Regions from separate parts of the Pseudomonas phytophila genome, predicted to be linked through region 2. Evidence: riboswitches for the same ligand, from Rfam matches in the RefSeq annotation. Region 2 holds a riboswitch; each other region holds the start of a gene.

Region 1 (3,268 bases), 1.7 Mb from region 2:
TCAATCGTTGGCCCTTGACCGTGATCAGCTCAGGATCGCCGGGACCCGCGCCGATGAAAAAAACCGTCATGAAGACTCCAGATGTGTAGGGGCAAAAATCGCGATTATCAGCGAATTGGCCGGGCAATGGCCAAGGCAAAGGTGACTTGAGAAGATTTCTGGCGGGGGATCAGCAGCTCGGCCGTCCCTGATTGGCTTGCCAGCGCCAGCGCTGAGCTTTCTGCGATGCCATAGCAGCCGGTGTGATCATAGGCGATTTGGGAGCGATGGCTAAGCTGCGGTTCGTAAGCGGCCAATTGTTCGGCGTTGAAGAAACTCAACGGCAAATCAAGCTGATTCGCGAGCTCCAGCAGTCCTGGCTCTCGGCTTTTCAAATCTATGGAAGCGAGGGCGCTGATGTCTTTAAGGCGCAGATTATGACTTTCAAGGCTGCGCTCGATCAGTTCCAGCAGTGCGCCCGCAGAGCAGTCGCGCTGGCAACCGAGGCCGACCACCAGGGTCGGACGCTTGTTATCAAGCAAAATATTACTCACTGAATTGAAATGCTTTTCTGCAGGCGGTCGCCCGGTGGCTCTGATACAGCGCTGCCGAGCAGCAAACGGGTGATCCTGGAGCCAACTTGTTGGCGAGACGTCGGACCTGCATCGTCAGAAATTCCGCTTCGCCAACAAGTTAGCTCCTACCGGTCCAATGTTTGCTGCGCGACAGCGTATGTCAAAGTTGCTCAAGGTCACGCTTGGTCCTGCTCAGGATTGTTACGACGGAACAGCCATGTGCTGATCAGCCCCATGGCGATCCAGAACACTGCGTTGGTCAGCAGCGAAGCCATCACGAATTGCGACTCCAGCGCCTCAGGTGCCAGGCTCTCGTGGGTTTCAGGCTGCGGTGCACCAATAAGATGAGGCACTACCAGAATCGCCACCCCCAAGGCTTTCAATAACCAGTTCTGGGCAAACACGATCAGCGCGAGCGCGACAGCCGTCGAGGCCGCGGTGCCAATCCACCAGATTTGTCGCTGATTGAGGTCCGCTGCAGCGGTGCCCGGCAGCTCGGGCGGCAGGCCCAAAGTTGGCGCCAGAGTAAACACCGCAAAGCCGGCCAGCCCCCAGAACAGGCCTTGCGAAGTCTTGCCAGGCGCTCGCAACGTGTACAACGCGGCCAGCATTAGTGCGAAACCGACGGCGACCACCAGATTGCCCCCGGTGGTCGACACGATGCGCTGCCAGCCGTCTTCCGGCGACCAGGCTTCATCATCATGCACGTGACCAGCGGGTGCGGCTTCGCCATGTGAATGCTCATGAACCTGCTCGGCAGGCGTGTTCTCGTAGGTTTCGGCTTGCAGGATCAACGGAGTGATCCAGAAACTTTGCAGCAGGGTCAACAGCAGGGCGGCGAGCAGGCCGGTGAACCCGGCCGTTTGAGCGATTCGCTTGAACATGGTCAGGTCTCAATGGCAAGGGAAGGCGGCGCTGTGCCGGGTGTCGTGAGCGGCATTGTGGACCGCTTCGATATGCGAGAACCCGGCAAAATAGACCAGGCAGGCGCCAAGAATGGCTGCGCTGATGGCGGCGGTCAGACGTTGGCTCTGGGTAGTTGCAGTGTTGGCGGAATGGCTGGTTGTACTGATCGACATGGCGCTTCCCTCTTGATGTCGGCAAGCAGGCATGCGCAGCACTATCCCACTGACGAATATCAGGGGAGTGCAACTGCGCCCGCCCACCGCGGGTTCGTTATTTGTTTCATGTCGGGCCGGTCTCCGGGCTTGCGAGGGGTTGAGCGCTGAATGGCGCCGACCTGCAAGAATCGCCTTCCCATGCCGTGATGCGCACAGTGGATCTGATTCTTCGCTCGCTTACCGTTGCGGGGGCAGCGCCGGACTTGCACAGACCAGAGGTCTGAACTCACCGGTTTCCCGTTTCACCCCGTGAGGGGCACCCGTAACAAGGCATGTAGGAGAGCATGCGCCTGCGTGGAACGTCAATCAGTTGATTGACCTGCCCGCAGTCACTGCGTAGCCTTGCGGGTTCGAGGTTCTCCAGTCTATCTGCGGGTCAGACGATTTGGAGCTAAGACGGGAACGCGGTAATGCCGCGGCTGCCCCCGCAACTGTAAGCGGTGCTGATTTATCGCACGGTCATTGCACTCTCTGTACAGCCACTGCCCGTCAAGGGCGGGAAGGCGCAATGACTGCCCTGGAAGCTTTCCATGGGTACCGCAAGCCAGGAGACCTGCCTCGATTCGGGCCTTGAGCCCGACGAATTCTCACTACAACCGGGCGGGGTGATCCGGTGGCGAATCGTATCTCTGTGGCTACACATCTGTGGCTACACAGGGTTTTCGTCCCGCTTGCCCGCCGTATTGCCAAAGGGCATCCGATGAAAACACTGGCCAAACTTCCCGTCACTATCGTTACCGGCTTCCTCGGTTCGGGCAAAACCACCTTGCTGCGCCATATGCTGGATAACGCGGAAGGTCGACGCATTGCGGTTATCGTCAATGAGTTCGGCGAGCTGGGCATCGACGGCGAAATCCTCAAACAATGCACCATTGGCTGCACTGAAGAAGAGGCGGTTGGCCGCGTTTATGAGCTGGCCAACGGCTGTCTTTGTTGCACCGTGCAGGAAGAGTTCTTCCCGGTCATGCGTGAACTGGTTGCGCGTCGTGGCGATCTGGATCACATCCTCATCGAAACTTCCGGTCTGGCCCTGCCAAAGCCACTGGTACAAGCCTTCCAGTGGCCGGAAATTCGCAATGCATGCACCGTCGATGCGGTAATTACTGTTGTCGACAGTCCGGCAGTACTTGCAGGTACGTTTGCTGCATTCCCTGATCAGGTCGACGCTCAGCGCAAGCTCGATCCGAACCTGGATCATGAGTCGCCATTGCATGAGCTGTTCGCCGATCAACTGGCCAGCGCCGATCTGGTCATCCTCAACAAGTCCGACATGATGGACGCGGCCGGTCTGGCTGCGGTGCGCGCTGAAGTCTCCGAAGAGCTGCCGCCTGCGGTCAAGGTCATCGAAGCCAGCAGCGGTCGTCTGCCGATCAATGTCTTGCTGGGGTTGGGGGCTGAATCCGAGCAGCATATCGATGGCCGCAAGACCCATCATGATCACCACGAAGGCGATGATCATGATGACCACGACCATGACGCGTTCGACTCCATTTCGATCAAGCTGCCTCAATCCGAAGAAACCCTGCTGCTTGCCGCGCTGACCCAACTGGTCGTGCAGCACGGCATCTTGCGGGTCAAGGGTTTCGCGGCCAT
Region 2 (3,268 bases):
GCCCCCGATCCAGCGATCCTTAGGGCTAAGGCTTCAAACCCGCCTGTTGTGCCTTCGCTCCCGTCACCCGCCAGATTTTGTTGCCCACATCATCGGCCACCAGCAAGCCACCCTGATGGTCATTCACCACGCCAACCGGGCGGCCCTGTGCTTTTTCGTCGGCGTTGAGGAAGCCGCTCAGCAGGTCGATTGGCGTACCAGCTGGTCTGCCGTCTTTGAATGGCACGAACAGCACCTTGTATCCGCTGTGTGGTTTGCGGTTCCACGAGCCGTGCTGGCCGATGAACATCCCTTCGTTAAACGGTGCAGGCAAGGTTTTGCCGTCGGCGAAGACCAGGCCTAGCGAGGCCGTGTGCGGACCCACCGCGAAGTCAGGCGCGATCGCTTTGGCAACCAGCTCCGGATTTTGTGGTTTAACCCTCTCATCCACATGCTGGCCGTAATAGCTGTACGGCCAGCCGTAAAAGGCTCCGTCCTGAACCGAGGTCACGTAGTCAGGCACAAGGTCACTGCCGATTTCGTCGCGCTCGTTGACCGCGGTCCACAACTTGCCCGTGGTCGGCTCCCAGTCCATGCCGTTCGGGTTGCGCAGACCCGAGGCGAAGATGCGGTGGGTTTTGCTCGCCGGGTCTACTTCCCAGATTGCTGCCCGACCTTCTTCAGCTGCCATGCCGTTTTCCGCCACGTTGCTGTTCGAGCCAACCGTTACGTAAAGCTTGCTGCCGTCTTTGCTGGCGATGACGTTTTTGGTCCAGTGGTGATTCAGCGTACCGCCGGGCAAATCGACGATTTTGGTCGGTTGCGCGGTGATCGCCGTCTGTCCATCTTTATAGGGGAAGCTGATCAGCCGGTCGGTATCGGCCACATAGAGCGTGTTACCCACCATCGTCATGCCAAACGGCGAGTTGAGGTTTTCCAGAAACACGGTGCGGGTTTCTGCCACGCCGTCGTGATCCTTGTCGCGCAACAGGGTAATCCGGTTAGGGCTGGGCACGCCGGCCCCGGCGCGGCCCATGACTTTCTTCATGACCCAGCCACGGACGCCTTGATCGTCATCGGGTTTGGGCGGGGAATTGGTTTCGGCAACCAGCACATCGCCATTGGGCAACACATACAGCCAGCGCGGGTGATCGAGGTTTTCAGCGAAGGCGGCGACCTGGGTGCCCGGGGCCGCAACTGGTTTGCCACCCTGCGGCCAGCCGACGGCCGGGGCGATGTTGACCGTTGGGATCAGGGTTGTGTTGGGCTCCGGCAACTTCGGAGACGGGCCTGTTCCGTCCGTGACTTGCAGGGTCGAGGACTCGCCACAGCCCGCGAGGCCAGCGGCGAGCACGAGCAAGACGGCGTAGTGCGGTTTGAGCGTGAACATGGTGGATCTCCGTAACGGGCAGTGGTGCAGTAAGCGGTAGAGGCCCTCACGCGGTTGAGGTTCAACCCCTGTGTTGATTGACGCTCCGGGGGCAAGGCTCTAACCTGCGCGCTTGTTTCAGGTGCTCATCGTCCGCGGACTGATCGAGTGAAACAGGGAAGCCGGTGCGCTCGCTATTTTTCGAGCTATTCCGGCGCTGCCCCCGCAACGGTAAATGAGTGAAAACTGTGCAAACTGCCACTGTGCTCAGGCATGGGAAGGCGCGCAGCCGGGTTCGCCCGCTCATGAGCCCGGAGACCGGCCTGATCCATTCAACAGCATCACGGCGGGCGATGCTCTGCGCATGACCTGTGGTCGTGCTGTCAGTCTTTGCTATGCCCTCCGTCTGCTTTCGCGTGCCCTCAAGCGGAGAGCTGAGATGAACGAATCCCCTGAACGTGACGAACGCCATCTGGCGCGCATGCTGCGCAAGAAAGCCGTCATGGACGAGCGCATTGCCAGCGCCCCTAACGAATGCGGTTTGCTGTTGGTCTTGACCGGCAATGGCAAAGGCAAAAGCAGCTCCGCGTTCGGCATGCTCGCCCGGGCCATGGGCCACGACATCCAGTGCGGCGTCGTGCAGTTCATCAAAGGCAGTCACAGCACGGGCGAAGAGTTCTTCTTTCGGCGTTTTCCGGAACAGGTCCGTTACTACGTAATGGGCGAGGGATACACCTGGGAAACCCAGGACCGTCAGCGCGATATCGCTGCGGCCGAAGCCGCTTGGGAAGTATCTCTGGAAATGCTCCGTGATCCGTCCATTGGCCTGGTGGTGCTGGACGAACTGAACATTGCCCTCAAGCACGGCTATCTGGACATCGAGCGGGTACTCAGCGACTTGCAGGCGCGTCCGCCGATGCAGCACGTGATCGTGACCGGTCGCGGCGCCAAGCCGGAAATGATCGACATGGCCGACACGGTTTCCGATATCACCGTGGTCAAGCACGCCTTCCAGTCTGGTATTCGTGCCCAGAAAGGCATTGAGCTGTGAGCGCACTGTCATGAGCGAGCCGCGTCACTGTCCGGCGGTATTGATCGCCGCGCCCGCTTCGGGTCAGGGTAAAACCACCGTCACCGCCGCATTGGCTCGCCTGCATCGCAATCAGGGCCGCAAGGTTCGCGTGTTCAAGTGTGGGCCGGATTTTCTCGACCCGATGATTCTTGAGCGGGCCAGCGGTGCGCCGGTCTATCAGCTCGACCTGTGGATGGTCGGCGCCGATGAAAGCCGTCGCCTGTTGTGGGAAGCTGCGGGCGAGGCTGATCTGATTCTGATTGAAGGCGTGATGGGCTTGTTCGACGGTACGCCGTCCAGCGCTGATCTGGCTCGTCATTTTGGTGTCCCGGTATTGGGCGTGATCGACGGTACGGCCATGGCCCAGACCTTTGGCGCATTGGCCCTGGGGCTGGCGCGCTATCAGCCGGACCTGCCGTTCGCCGGTGTGTTGGCCAACCGTGTCGGCACTGTGCGCCATGCGCAATTGCTGGAAGGCAGCCTCACCGAAGGTTTGCGCTGGTACGGCGCGTTGTCACGGGAAACCGGAATCGAGCTGCCAAGCCGTCATCTCGGCTTGGTACAAGCCAGTGAGCTGAATGACCTGGACCTGCGCCTGGACTCAGCGGCTGATGCACTGGCCAGCACCTGCGAAGTGGCCTTACCACCCGCCGTGACCTTCGCTGCTCCGGAAATTATTCCAGCCGAGCCGCTGCTTGAAGGCGTGCGCATCGCCATCGCTCACGATGAGGCGTTCGCCTTTACCTACGGCGCGAGTCTGGACTTGTTGCGGGCAATGGGCGCCGAACTGGTGTTCTTCTCGCCGATCCGCGACAGCGTTTTGCCCGAGGCGGATAGCCTTTATCTGC
Region 3 (3,268 bases), 490 kb from region 2:
TCGCGGGTGTAGGTCTTTCGCTCTTGCATGGAACCTCCTGATTGGGCGAATCATATCGCCCTTAAGAGGTGTCCGGGATCATTAAGCCAGTTCAGCTCGGCTCCTACAGGTTTAGCGCGATCCTGTAGGAGCCGAGCTTGCTCGCGATGAAGACTGTGTGGCTAGCCCGTCAAGCCCGCCACTTACCCCAATATTCCAGCGACGTACGCCACAGGCAGATGCCGATAAAGTAAGCCGACATCGTGAACCATATGCCCATGACCACTGGCCCGTTATGCGGGTGGTTGATGATCAGCAACGCACTGGTGATCAACCAGATCGTAGTGACCAGGATGTTCAGCGGCATGAAACGACGCACTCTGAATGGGTGTAGAAACTTCATTCTGGTCACGGTCAGCAATGCCAGACCGATAATCGTCAGGAAGGTCACCCAAGGTGTCGGCTGAATGATGTACAGACACAGCGCCACCACGTTCCAGGCCGCAGGGAAGCCTTGGAAGTAATTGTCCTTGCTCTTCATTTCCAGATTGCAGAAACAGAACAGCGACGAGACCAGAATGATCGCCGTGCTCAGTAACAGCGTATAAGGCGGCAACGGAATGTAGCTATAAATGAACAACGCAGGAATAAACACATACGTCAGGTAGTCAATGACCAGGTCCAGTACCGAACCGTCAAAGCCCGGCAACACGGATTGCACGTTGAATTTGCGTGCGAGCGAGCCATCGACGCCGTCTACCGCCAGTGCCAGGCCTAGCCACAACAGGCAGGCTTTGGCCTGATCATCGAACAGGGCAATGGTCGCCAGGAATGCGATGACCACGCCGGTGGCGGTAAAACCGTGGGCACCCCAGGCTTTAAGCCAGGCCACTCGTTGAGTCGATATCACAGGAAAATGTCTCCAAAAGGTGAAGCGGACCAGTGTAAACCTGGTTGGACGGACTATCGACCGGCTATCGGTCGATAAGGTTCACCGCCGGACGGTGTTAACACCCGGCCATTAAAGGCTTGCATCATGCGCCGAGCAAGCGAAACGTACGATAAAAAACTGTCTGCCAACGGCTGATACAGGAAAAATCCCCACTCTTTTAAGCATATCCATTACCATGCCGCCCGTCGGTTTCCAAACGGGATTAATAGGGAATCCGTGATGACCTCAAGGTCGTCAACCGGAACTGCCCCCGCAACTGTAGGCGCTGAGCCCTGCTCCATCGATGCCACTGGGTCACTCCGGGAAGGCCCGAGCACGGCGATGATGCGTCAGTCAGGAGACCTGCCGACATCAGGAAGCTGCATCGCCGTTGCGGGACAACCCGTCAAGCGGTCGCGCTTTCTGGCAACTGACCCACCGGCGGGGTGTCCGGGGAGTACATCCGTCAGCACGGCGAAATAGCCGTGACTGATTGACCCTGCCGGACCTATGCCAGCAGCAAGTCGTGATGTGTATCCAGCCAGAACACCATCGTGCGGATAACCGTTCGAATGGAGATCGTTTTTCATGTCTTTGCCTCGTTTTGCTGTGCTGCTTGCCGGTCTGGGTTTTTCTGCGCTGACGCTGGCGGCCAACCCTGCCCCACAAATCTCCGCCACACAGACAACCTACCCGTTGACCCTCGATAACTGCGGCGTGCCGCTGACCTTCGCCAAAGCACCCGGCAAAGCGGTGACCATTGGCCAGTCGGCCACTGAAATCCTTTACTCCCTCGGGCTGGGCGACAAAGTGGTCGGTACGTCACTGTGGTTCAACAACGTGCTGCCCCGGTTCAAGGACCTCAACGACAAAATCCCGCGTCTGGCCGATAACGATCCCAGCTTCGAAGCGGTGATCAACAAGCGTCCGGAACTGGTCGCAGTACAATTCGAATGGATGGTGGGTCCCCAAGGCGTGGTCGGCACCCGACAGCAATTCAACGAAATGAAAATCCCCACCTACCTCATGCCGTCGGACTGCGAAGGCAAGGACAATCTGGTGGGGGCGGACGGCACGCGCCTGCGTCCGTTCTCGATTGACAGCCTGTACAAGACCGTCACGCAACTGGCACAAATCTTCGATGTCCAGGCTCGCGGTGCCGAGTTGAACGCCGACCTGCAGGCGCGCCTTGCCAAGGCTCAGGCCAGCGTCAAAGGCAAACACCTGAAAGACGCCTCGGCAGTGTTCTGGTTTTCCAGCGCCGACCTGAATGTTGACCCTTATGTCGCCGGACGCAAGGGCATTCCGGCGTTCATGATGGACACCCTGGGCATCCGCAACATCGTGCAGTCCGATGAGGAATGGCCGACGGTCGGCTGGGAAACCATCGCCAAGGCCAACCCGACCATTCTGGTACTGGCACGCATGGACCGCCGCCGCTTTCCGGCCGATGACTTCCAGAAAAAACTGGAATTCCTCAAGACCGATCCAGTCACCAAAAACATGGACGCGGTGAAGCACAACCGGATCGTGATTCTCGACGCACAAGCCATGGAAGCGACGATTCGCACGTTCGACGGCATCGATGAACTGGCGGACGCCATCGACAAATTCGATCTGCACCCATGACAGCTCAGTTCGCCGGTCGCTTGTTGCGCAAGATTTGCCTGCACGGGGCCTGGGTGCTGGCCGTTTTGCTGGTGGCGATCGTCGCGGGCATTGCGATTGGTGAGACGCCAATCAGCCTGTCACTGGTGTTTCAGGTGCTGGCCAACAAATTGTGGGGGGCTGGTTTCGTGCTGGACCCTATCGATGAAGGCATCGTCTGGAATTACCGACTGACCCGTGCCCTGGTTGCCGCAGCATGCGGCGCAGGGCTGGCTATCTCAGGTGTGGTCCTGCAATCACTGCTGCGCAACCCACTGGCCGATCCTTACTTGCTGGGCATCTCCGCCGGGGCCTCGACCGGCGCGGTGCTGGTGGCGATCATCGGCGTTGGCGCAGGTGCCATCTCTTTGTCAGCCGGAGCCTTTGCCGGGGCCATGGCGGCGTTTGTACTGGTCGCCCTGCTCGCTCGCAGTACTGGCGCGGTCAGTGGCAGCGGGCAGATCATTCTCGCGGGCATCGCCGGTTCGCAACTGTTCAACGCCCTGACCTCCTTCCTGATCACCAAGTCGGCCAACTCCGAACAGGCACGCGGCATCATGTTCTGGCTATTGGGCAACCTCAGCGGCGTGCGTTGGCAATCGGTCACGCTGGCCGTGCCCGTGGTGTTGATCGGTCTGGCGGTCTGCCTCTGGCATCGGCGTTCGCTGGATGCGTTCATGTTCGGCAGCGATTCTGCCGCCGCCCTGGGTA

What was found. A riboswitch is a leader RNA that binds a small molecule or an ion and turns the genes downstream of it on or off. The one in region 2 is predicted to bind cobalamin.
Region 1: another riboswitch for cobalamin. It lies ahead of K3169_RS14770 (CbtB domain-containing protein); the one in region 2 lies ahead of cobO (cob(I)yrinic acid a,c-diamide adenosyltransferase).
Region 3: another riboswitch for cobalamin. It lies ahead of K3169_RS20300 (ABC transporter substrate-binding protein); the one in region 2 lies ahead of cobO (cob(I)yrinic acid a,c-diamide adenosyltransferase).

The regions. Positions count from the first base shown of each region.
Region 1 covers NZ_CP081201.1:3,247,323-3,250,590, forward strand. The annotation lists gene cobM (precorrin-4 C(11)-methyltransferase) at 1-70, opposite strand, end outside; gene K3169_RS14760 (cobalamin biosynthesis protein) at 108-524, opposite strand; gene K3169_RS14765 (CbtA family protein) at 731-1,438, opposite strand; gene K3169_RS14770 (CbtB domain-containing protein) at 1,448-1,633, opposite strand; cobalamin riboswitch at 1,730-1,954, opposite strand; cobalamin riboswitch at 2,012-2,251, shown strand; gene cobW (cobalamin biosynthesis protein CobW) at 2,376-3,268, shown strand, end outside.
Region 2 covers NZ_CP081201.1:4,977,217-4,980,484, reverse strand. The annotation lists gene K3169_RS22510 (PQQ-dependent sugar dehydrogenase) at 26-1,369, opposite strand; cobalamin riboswitch at 1,472-1,690, shown strand; gene cobO (cob(I)yrinic acid a,c-diamide adenosyltransferase) at 1,788-2,399, shown strand; gene K3169_RS22500 (cobyrinate a,c-diamide synthase) at 2,410-3,268, shown strand, end outside.
Region 3 covers NZ_CP081201.1:4,489,899-4,493,166, forward strand. The annotation lists gene K3169_RS20285 (transposase) at 1-29, opposite strand, end outside; gene pcsA (phosphatidylcholine synthase) at 170-889, opposite strand; cobalamin riboswitch at 1,101-1,296, shown strand; gene K3169_RS20295 (hypothetical protein) at 1,261-1,500, opposite strand; gene K3169_RS20300 (ABC transporter substrate-binding protein) at 1,499-2,539, shown strand; gene K3169_RS20305 (FecCD family ABC transporter permease) at 2,536-3,268, shown strand, end outside.